DNA from 2 places in the Formosa sejongensis genome. Region 2 is predicted to be linked to the other one. Evidence: riboswitches for the same ligand, from Rfam matches in the RefSeq annotation. Region 2 holds a riboswitch; the other holds the start of a gene.
The links. A riboswitch is a leader RNA that binds a small molecule or an ion and turns the genes downstream of it on or off. The one in region 2 is predicted to bind cobalamin.
Positions count from the first base shown of each region.

Region 1: it holds a riboswitch for cobalamin, as region 2 does, so the genes downstream of both, R6X41_RS13395 (TonB-dependent receptor plug domain-containing protein) here and R6X41_RS13945 (TonB-dependent receptor plug domain-containing protein) in region 2, are expected to answer to the same signal.

Region 1 covers NZ_JAWQUN010000014.1:65,562-70,969, forward strand. The annotation lists gene R6X41_RS13390 (NHL repeat-containing protein) at 1-998, opposite strand, end outside; gene R6X41_RS13395 (TonB-dependent receptor plug domain-containing protein) at 1,009-2,841, opposite strand; cobalamin riboswitch at 2,872-3,084, opposite strand; gene R6X41_RS13400 (ABC transporter substrate-binding protein) at 3,289-4,443, shown strand; gene R6X41_RS13405 (FecCD family ABC transporter permease) at 4,444-5,408, shown strand, end outside.
Region 2 covers NZ_JAWQUN010000015.1:84,953-90,360, reverse strand. The annotation lists gene R6X41_RS13950 (alpha/beta hydrolase) at 1-694, opposite strand, end outside; cobalamin riboswitch at 1,579-1,769, shown strand; gene R6X41_RS13945 (TonB-dependent receptor plug domain-containing protein) at 1,878-3,890, shown strand; gene R6X41_RS13940 (YncE family protein) at 3,908-5,044, shown strand; gene R6X41_RS13935 (PKD-like domain-containing protein) at 5,063-5,408, shown strand, end outside.

The DNA of each region.
Region 1 (5,408 bases), on a different contig from region 2:
GTACCCGTTAATGTGTATTCGTAAGTTGTTCCTGCTGAAGCAAAATCACCAGCATCTGCGATGTAAATTGTATCATCCTCTACAGCAAAACCGTACATAGCACCATACTCAGAAGTAGATGTATATTCTAATATCTTAGAAGGTGTTGTACCTGTTATACCTAATTGATATACAGAAGTTGCATCTGTAAAATACAAGATATCGTCTTCAATATTTAATTGTTTTGGAGAAGATAAGTCTAAAGGGATGGTTTCTGTAATTTCTTTTGAAGATGTACTAATCTTAAAAACAGAAGCACCATCAGTATAACTGTTTGTTAAAACATAAAGCACATCATCTTCTTCAACTAAAGAATTAGGAGAATTTCCAGCTCCTAAATCAACAACGGTAGTTTCGCTTGTATTAGGATTTAAAATAGTTACAGCATTTCCATTACCATAATAACCGTTAGCGAAATAAAGCATACCATCTTCTTCAATAACACGTTCAGCATTTTTCATTGGAAAAGTAGATGTTGAATAATCTGATAAATTAATTACAGTTACAAAATCGTCAGTACCATCGTCCCAGCCATTTGAGTTTGTTACATATGCATTACCATTTGCAATAGCACCATATCTAGGCGCAGTAAGATTCGTTGAAATAGTTGCTACATATTCAAGAGTATAACGGTCTACAACAGTTATTTGATTGGAAGAACCTGCTATAATATATGCGTTATAATCATCGAAAAACATACTTTGTAAAGCATCTCCAATTTCAGGAGCAGTAGGATTTACAGTAGCATAAGCATCAGATTCGTTAAGTTCATTTTCTCCAATAAAAGAAATTCCGGAAGTTCCCACATTTCCAAATTGTCCTTCATTTAAAACAAAATATCCATCTTCATAATCTCCTTTTGGTACATCTGGAATATCATCGTCATTATCGGTGCTACATGAGCTAAAAAGTGCCGCACTTGCGAATACAAAAGCTAAAAGTTTGTGTGTCTGTTTCATAGTAAAATAGTTATATATTAATGTTTAAATAAATTGAATAATTTCGTCCTGGCATATATCTGCTGCTAACACTTTTGTAGTTTTCGTTCCAGAGATTATTAACTTTTCCGCCTAAAGTAAAGGTGTCACAAAAGGTGTAATCTATTCCGATATTAGAGATTTGATAGCCGTCTAATTCGTATTTCGGATTATTATCGGTAGTGGTGAATACGCTGCCTACATACATCCACTGGTAAAATGCCGATATGTTTTTAAAATTGTAACCTAAACTCGCCGTCACCTTATTATAAGGTACATATATTAGTTGTTTATTGGTGGCTTGATTTTCCGAAACTGTATAGGCGTAAGTACTATTTAAAGTTATACGATGTGCGTTAAATGTTCTTGCATATTGAAATAGTGCCTCTAAACCGTAAGTAATAACATGGTCGGTATTAACGGGTTGCCAATTCGATCCGTTCGGTAACCACCGAATCATATCTGTAATGTCGTTATAATATGCCGTAACAGTGAGGTTGGTGTTTTTTAACGTCAAATGATTACCAATTTCCGCCTGATACGATGTTTCTGGTTTTAAATCTGGGTTTCCACTGCCTTCCCAATACAGATCGTTGAAGGTTGGAATTCTGAAATTTTTTGAACCATTAATCGTAATAGAGTAGGGTTTAGTAATTTGGAATTCTAACCCCAAACTATATAAAAACGGACTGTTATACTCGCTCGTTATGTCTTGTCTTAGCCCTAATTCGTATAAAAACCAGATGTTAAATTGATGTTTAAATAATAAATTAAAACTACCAATCTCTCTTTTTTCGTCTGCTATGCTAGAGCCTTCACCTTTATTCTGTGTTGCTTCTGCTATAGTATTTATGGTTATATCTTTAGACGGAGCATAAGTAAAATCGTATTTTGCAATGATAGAATTTACATATCCAAACGTATACAAATCAGAATTCACATTTCCGAAATATTTATAATCTTCGGTTAGGTATGCTAATTTTAATTTTGAAGTGATTTTATTATAAAATCCATCCCATTCTATTAAATTTCGAGTGTTAAAATCTTGATATTTTGTAGGTGTTTCATTTGGAAGTATCAATGAAAAATGACGTTCGCCATCAAATGCATAGCTGTAGAATTTCAGAATATTTTTTTCATTTAATCTATAACTCAAGTTCGCATTTAGGCTTGTGTTATAATAGGCGCCGTTTAGGTTGTAATTATCAGAATCAACAAAATCGTAATCGTTATCAGAACTGTTTCTACTCACACCAATATTGGCGCTTAAATCCTTAGCAACAATATTTCCGGTGTAATTAATCTGTATGGTATTATAACTTCCGTAACTACTATTTATGGTATTTTGAAAGCCTTCAGTATAATCGAAATTATTGTTTAAATGAATACTTCCTCCAATAGCACCACTACCATAAATTACACTGCCACCACCACTTCTCACGCTAATCGAATTAAAATCTGAAGTATTTATAGTATTAAAATCTGCTTGACCGTTAAGCTGAGAATTAATGTTTATCCCATTCCAAATCACAGCAGTTTGTTGTGCTGTCGTGCCTCGAAATGAAGGTGAAGACACCATGCCTAAACCGTTTTCTTTAAAATAAATAGGCGTGTTATAGTTTAATAAAGATGTTAATGAAGGCTGATTTATAGTAATAATGCTATCCGATAATACAAAAACAGTTTGTGAATTGCTAAAGGTGCCTAACTGAGAATCGGCTGTAATTAAAACTTCATCTAATTTTTGAATAGAATCCATTTGCGCAACGAGAATCGTTGGAACACATATAAAAAAGAATAAGGATACTATTAGTTTTATTTTCATATATCTTAAGACCTTTTGCCCGAAAGTCAATTATTTATGCTGAATTTGGCAGGTCTCCTGACTCTCGTCTTGTTATTCACCTTCCCGATTTTAAAAATAATCAGTGGTATATTGAAGTTTTAATAACAAGCATTTTGCAAAGCAAAACTAAGATTACAGTTGCGGGAACAGTTTGAGATTTTAACTCAATTCCCATTTAATCCATCATTTTAAATGATATGAACCAAAATTCGCTGCAAAAATAAGGTTTTTATTATGATTGGAATATAAAACCTAGTTTTTTTGTAGAGTAAGTTGTATTTCTATTAAGAAATTCTATCAAAAATCTAACATTTTTATTTCGTCTGAAAATTATATGCTTACATTTGAACTGTTTTAAATGTTAAAATTTGTATTATATTTCAGAATTTTGACACCCATTATAAACTCATTTTAAATAGCTATTAAATGAAGTCTTTTCAGTTAAAATCTTTAGTATTAATACTTCTAGTAATCGCTTTTAGTTGTAAAAACGAATCTAAAGGTGTTAAAGAAATTCAGGAACAAAGTGTCGAATTGCCTTTAAAACATGCTAAAGGATTTTCGGTTATATCTTACAAAAATTATAAAGTTTTAGAAATTTATAGTCCGTGGCCAAAAGCCGATAAGACGTTTAAATTTGCTTTAGTCGATAAAGACAAAAAAGACAGTATTTCTCTAGATTCAGATGACTTTGATGCTATTATCCCAATTCCAGTTGAAAGCATTGTAGTAACATCTACAACGCATTTACCAGGCTTAGAATTATTAGGTGAGGAGCAAAAGTTGGTTGGTTTTCCTGGCACCCAATATGTGTCTTCAGAAAAAATAAGAACACGAATTGATAATGAAAAGATTCGTGAACTTGGAAAAAATGAAGGCATAAATACAGAAGTGTTACTAGAACTACATCCTGATGCTGTAATAGCTTTTGGTGTCGATGGCAATAACAGTTCTTTGGAAATGGTTAAAAAAGCAAATATTCCAGTGATTTATAATGGAGACTGGGTTGAAGAATCTCCGTTAGCAAAGGCAGAATGGATTAAATTATTTGGTGTGCTTTTTAATAAAGAAGATCAAGCAGAAACTGTTTATAATGGTATTGAAACTGAATATTTAAAAGCCAAAACTTTGGCTGAAAATGTAGAAATTAAACCTAGTGTTTTTAGTGGGGCAATGTATAAAGATGTTTGGTATATGCCAAATGGAACAAGTTCTGAAGCACAACTTTTAAAAGATGCAAACGCTAATTATCTTTGGAAAAACACCCAAGGTTCTGGAAGTTTAGCTTTAAATTTCGAAACGGTTTTTAATAAAGCTAAAGCGGCTAATATTTGGATTAACCCTTCAATTTATGTGAGTTTAAAAGATTTGGAAAAAGCCAATATTCATTACACAAAATTTAATGCCTTTACACAGCAAAACGTCTATACAATGGCAAACACTAAAGGGGAAACCGGAGGGGTTTTGTATTTCGAACTAGGGCAAGCAAGACCTGATTTAGTTCTTAAAGATTTGATTAAAATTTGTCATCCAGAATTACTTCAAGACTATGAATTATTCTTTTTTAAAAAGCTACATTAATTGCAAAATCAACAGTCATATAAGTCCGCTTTTATAATACTCATTGTAGTGTTGCTATGTTGTTTTTTTATCAACATTAGTTTGGGGTCGGTGTCTATTCCGCTTCATGGTGTTTTCGAAAGTATTTTCGGAAATCCGGACAATGAGTCTTGGAGTTATATCATTCAGAATTATAGATTACCAAAAGCGATTACTGCTATATTAGTCGGTTCTGGTTTGGGTATTTCTGGACTTTTAATGCAAACACTTTTTCGAAATCCGTTAGCAGGACCTTTTGTGTTGGGAATTAGCTCTGGCGCTAGTTTAGGAGTCGCATTGGTTATTTTAGGATCAGGGCTTTTTGGCGGAGCATTTGCAATATTACTTACTTCTAAATGGAGTGTGGTTATCGCCGCGAGTTTAGGAAGTTTTTTAGTGCTTCTAGCAGTTTTAATTGTATCGTCCAGAGTGCGAGATACTATGGCTATTTTAATTATCGGACTTATGTTTGCAAGTATAACAGGTGCTATTGTTGGTGTGTTATCTTACTTTAGCTCGGCCGAACAATTACAACGTTATGTGTTCTGGGGTTTTGGTAGTTTAGGAAATTTATCTTGGCAAGAATTAGCAATTTTTGGTGTGATATATAGTATTGGATTGTTGTTAAGTTTAGCCTCAATAAAAGCATTAAACACATTGTTATTAGGCGATAATTATGCAAAAAGTTTAGGATTGAATATAAAACAAAGCCGCTTATTTATTATAGTTGCAACAAGTTTATTGGCAGGAACAATAACCGCGTTTGCAGGTCCAATAGCATTTATTGGGTTGGCAATTCCACATTTAACTCGTTTGGTTTTTAATACCTCTAATCATAAAATATTATTACCTGCAGTGGTGTTATTTGGTGGTATTATTATGCTGATTTGCGATACCATTGCTCAAATCCCGAATAGTGATTATACCTTACCTATTAATGCGATTAC
Region 2 (5,408 bases):
CGAGCGTTTTAGCTAAGTTATTTGTGTGAACAGAAATATCTTCGGCAGTAGAACCTGCAAACCAAAGTTTAGTCTGAGCTTCTGGAAAAACATCCAAATAGATTGCAGATTGTTGTTCTAAATAATGGTTGTTCCACCATAATGAGGGATCCATGGCGATATAAAAATTGAATGTTTCCGGAGCTATAAAAAAGGTTTCCATAACAAATAATCCTGCTAGAGATTCTCCAATGATTCCTTTTTGATTAGATACGCGATAATTTTTATTTATCTGAGGCATTAATTCATCTGTAATAAAGGCTCTAAAGTTTTTGGCTCCATCTGTAAGCGGACAATATTCTGCATCGGCTTCTTCTTGAGAAGGACCGGATAAATCTCGACCTCTTTCTGTGTTTTCAATACCAACAAGAATAAAAGGTGGAATGCTACTGCTTTCTATAAGTTTTTCAAGTGTATTTGCAATATGTGGAAAGTCTTCTTTTATACCTCCGTCGGGCATGTATAACACAGGAAAGGTGTCATTTTTAGTGCTGTAATTTGGAGGAGTCCAAACATTAATTACTCGTGTTTCTTCTAGAATTTTAGAATCGATAGTAAAATTGTCATGTTTAGGTATGGGATCGTTAATTGCAGATTTTTTTGCACATCCCATAATAAGGAATCCGAGGAATAGGTAACATAATATGTTTTTCATAATGGGTGTTTTTTGTAACCTCTGTACATGATAAATTTAAATATTCAATTTACGATTTTAAAAATAATTTATTTAGATTAATAAACGGACGAAACTTTGTAGTCGTTCCTGGGGTAAGATATGAAAAGTTGAGATTTGCATTAAATCCTTGATTGACTATTGTGATCTTTTAGTTCTTTATATTAAGATTAAAACTGAAATGATTTTATCGTTTTCAAGGTGCCATAGGATATTTAACAACTTATTTTATTTCGTTTTCAAGTTGTATACCATGAAATTTATATTGACTAAACCTAGTAGAACTAGTCACAATTGGATCTCGGAGATGCATCGTATAAATTGCTGAATAAGAATAGTATTATGAAACATGGCTATTTTAGAAGTACATATTCTTTCTGCAACGAGAAAAATGATTCCAGTGAGTCTGTATTAAAAGGGGAATAGATATCAAAGTTTTCAAAATGACAATTTTTATATTTTTATAAGAATATTTTTTTACCTCAAATGGGAGCTTGGTATAATTTAGTGCTTAAAAGATATTGAATTGATTTGTTCTATCGAGATGTCTGTTAATTCTTATTTAACTCTGAATTCTTACTTTTAGGGTGCAAATGAGGTGTAATAGAATTACAATAATTTCTATATCATTCAAACCTGAAGGAAGATCTTAACTTCAGAATAATTACAAATTAGAAGCAAATTGATATCGTATGATAAATATCATAATTTATCAATTTTTGAGCTTTTACTTTTGTCGTCCTTATTAAAGGAAATATTTCATCTTAAATAAGTGAGATAAAATTAGTTTACAAATAATTTTAATAATATGAGCGTCAAATTTTGATTGTTTGTTCCTTAATTATTTGATTAAATTTGTTTTTTTTAAAGTATAAAGGGAAAATGGTTGTTGTGTTTTTTTTAACGCAAACATTAAAAGGGAATTCGGTGTAAATCCGAGACTGTCCCGCAGCTGTAAGCTCATAACTGAAGCCTAATTTAGTGTCACTTTTCAATAGAAAGGGAAGGCCGGGTGGAAGGAGTAAGTCAGAAGACCTGCCATTTTTTAGTAATTCAAATAGCTTTCGGGGATAAAAGCTGGGATTAGAATCTTATTATTCTTCTCTATAGGAGTAGCCATGTTTTGTCGTGGTTAGTCTACCTCGTTGGCGCTAAATTAAATGAGGTGAGGTTTTTAAAATATTTTTATAATTCTATTTTAATTGGGTGTTTAGCATGTTGCTGTTCGGTGTCGGTATTTGCACAGGAACAGGATACGATTTCTACTACCACAACATTAAAAGAGGTTGTTTTAAAATACAACAATTCACAACATAAAAAACATGTGTCTCCGGCGCCTGTACAGACTCTTGATGGAGCGACACTAACCCGATTAAATAGTTTAAATGTAGCCGATGCGATTCGGTATTTTAGCGGTGTTCAGCTTAAGGATTACGGTGGAATTGGCGGATTAAAAACAGTGAACATTCGTAGTATGGGATCGCAGCATACAGGAGTGTTTTACGATGGTGTACGCTTGGGAAATGCTCAAAATGGTCAAGTCGATTTAGGGAAATATTCCTTAAGTAATATGGAAGAAGTGAGCCTTTACCAAGGACAGCGTACCGATTTAGACCAGTCTGCAAATGGCTATGCTTCTGCAAATAGTATTTATTTAAAATCTAAGCTTCCGGATTTTGAAAATGAGAAAAAATATGCAGCTGATTTAACTTTTAAAACGGGGTCTTTCGGATTGGTTAACCCTTCGTTGTCATTCGATTATAGATTAAGTGATAAACTAGCCGCACGAATAAGTTCGGAATTGGTGTCTGCCGATGGGGAATATGAATTTAGATACACCAACGGAAGTTACGATACGATTGCTGTTCGAAATAATGCCGATATAAAATCGTATCGTTTGGAAGCGGCACTTTATGGGAATCCTTCAGAAAAAAGTAGCTGGCAAATAAAATACTATTTTTTCGATTCCGAACGCGGATTGCCTGGTGCAATTGTAGCGAATCGCTTTGAACGTCCGCAACGCTTATGGGATCAGAATAGTTTTGTTCAAGGGGAATTTAGATATGAAGTGAGCGATTCTTATTTCTTTGTGATTCGTGGAAAATATGAAGATGTCTACACCCGATATGTCGATCCTGAAATTGTGTCTCTAGATGGGATTTTAGACAATAGATACAATCAGAAAAAATATTATACTTCCATAGTAAATACTGTTAAACTAAAGCCTTTTTGGGACGTATCTCTAGCTTCAGATTTTGAGGAAAGCACACTCGATGCCAACCTGTATCGTTTTGCATATCCCAAGCGATTTACCTTGTTGAATGCTTTGGCGAGCAATTTCTTTTTTAAACGTGTAAACCTTCAACTAAGTGTACTAAGTACTACCGTTTATGAAACAGTACAGGCTTATGATTCTGCAGACGATTTTCAGAAGTTTTCACCTTCAGTATTACTTAATGTACAACCTTTTCAAAATTCAGATTTAAGATTACGTGCGTTTTATAAAAATATTTTCAGGATGCCAACTTTTAACGATTTGTATTACACCTTTGTTGGAAACACCTTCTTAAGACCTGAAGATTCCGAACAAATTGACTTTGGGTTTTCGTATCAGCATGCGAATCCGTCGGCATTTTTTGAAGTCCAAGCCGATGTTTATAAAGTATGGATTACCGACAAAATTGTAGCTGTTCCCGGAGCAAATTTATTCCGATGGATGATGCTCAATTTAGGAAAAGTGGAAACGACAGGTGTTGAGGTTGGCTTAAAATCATCCCTAAAATTCACTGCTGATTTGGATGTTACGGGAATGGTTAATTATACGTATCAAAAATCCATAGATGTCACTCCAGGAAGCAATAGTTATGGCGATCAAATTCCGTATATCCCATTAAACAGTGGGAGCGCAACTGTAATGGCGGGTTTCAAAGCCTTTCAGCTTAACTACAGTTTTATCTATACGGGAAGCCGTTACAGTCAAAAAGCAAATATAGAATCTAATTATGTGCAGCCGTGGTACACGCATGATTTATCGGTGAATTATACATTTCCATTTTTTGAAAATCCCATGCAAGTTGGGGTAGAGGTCAACAATGTTTTAAATCAACAATACGATGTGATTAAGAATTTTCCAATGCCGGGACGTTCGTATCGCCTTACACTTAATTATACACTTTAAAATTTATATAAAATCCTATGAAAAAGTTTCTACTCCTTTTTGTAACTGTTTTATCAGTTTACTCCTGTCGAACAGACGACACATTTTCTGTCGATGATGATATTCAACAACCTGAAGAACCCGATGTTGAGTCAGTTTTGAAAGGATTCTATGTTGTTAATGAAGGGAATATGTTTATGAACAAAGCCTCCCTAGATTTTATGGATTTTGAGTCTGGAGAATATAAAAGAGAGCGCTTTAAAGACGCGAATCCAAACGAAGTTGGAGGTTTAGGGGATGTTGCAAATGATATAGGAATCTACGGTTCTAAAATGTATATCGTTGTTAATGCATCAAATAAAGTTGAGGTTTTAGATGTGAAAACAGGTGAAAAATTGAAACAAATTAATGTTGACAATTGTCGCTATATCACCTTTTATGAAGGGAAAGCCTATTTAAGCACCTATTTGGGTGTTATTGGAGATCCGAGTGCTCCACAAGGTCAAGTTAACGAAATTGATACCACAAGTTTAAGTGTGACGCGTAAAGTAGATGTTGGCCGCCAGCCTGAAGAATTAGTTGCTTACAATAATAAGATTTATGTTGCAAATTCTGGAGGCTATAGTCCGCCAGATTATGAAACTACCGTTTCTGTAATTGATATTCCAAGTTTTACAGAAACAAAACGCATTGAAGTTGGTATAAACTTACATCGCTTAAAAATTGATGATGAAGGCGATTTGTATGTGTCTTCTAGAGGGGATTATTTTGAAACGCTTTCAAAGCTTTACGTTGTAGACACAAAGACAGAAACTGTTAAAAAAACATTCGATTTAGCCGTTAGCAATATGACTATTCACAACAATATAGCTTACATCTACAGTACCGAATTTAATTATTTTACTGGAGAAAACACCATTTCCTATAGCAAATTAGATACGAAAACGGAAACCATTTTAGACGGTTCTTTTATCGCAGCAGGTAATGAAGATCTTATTCAAATTCCTTACGGAATCGCTATAAATCCAGATAACGAAGACATTTACATTACAGACGCCAAAGATTATGTTACGCCGGGCGATTTGTATTGTTTCGATTCGGATGGTGAATTTAAATGGAAAGTCGTTACTGGCGATATTCCTGCCAAAATCCAATTTGTATATCAACCTCAATAAATATAAATAAAGAAGAACATGAAAAAATTAAATTTTTTAACAACAAACAAATTCGCCCTTTTAGTAGGATGTAGTGCTTTATTCTTAGCATGCTCAAACGATGAAGATCCACTTTTAGCTCCTGAAGTTGAATTGTCTGTAGAAGAACAAGCCGTATCAATGTCTATGGGATCGACTATTACTTTTGAAGCTACACCTTTAAATAATACAGAGTATACAAACGAATGGTTTATTGGAGATAGTTTAGTGTCTGCAGAAACCTCTTATAATTTTACTCCTGAAACTTCAGGCGACTATGCATTATCGTATCGTGCATATAATATAAGTGGAGAATTTACTTTCGATTACGCGATAACTGTAGATG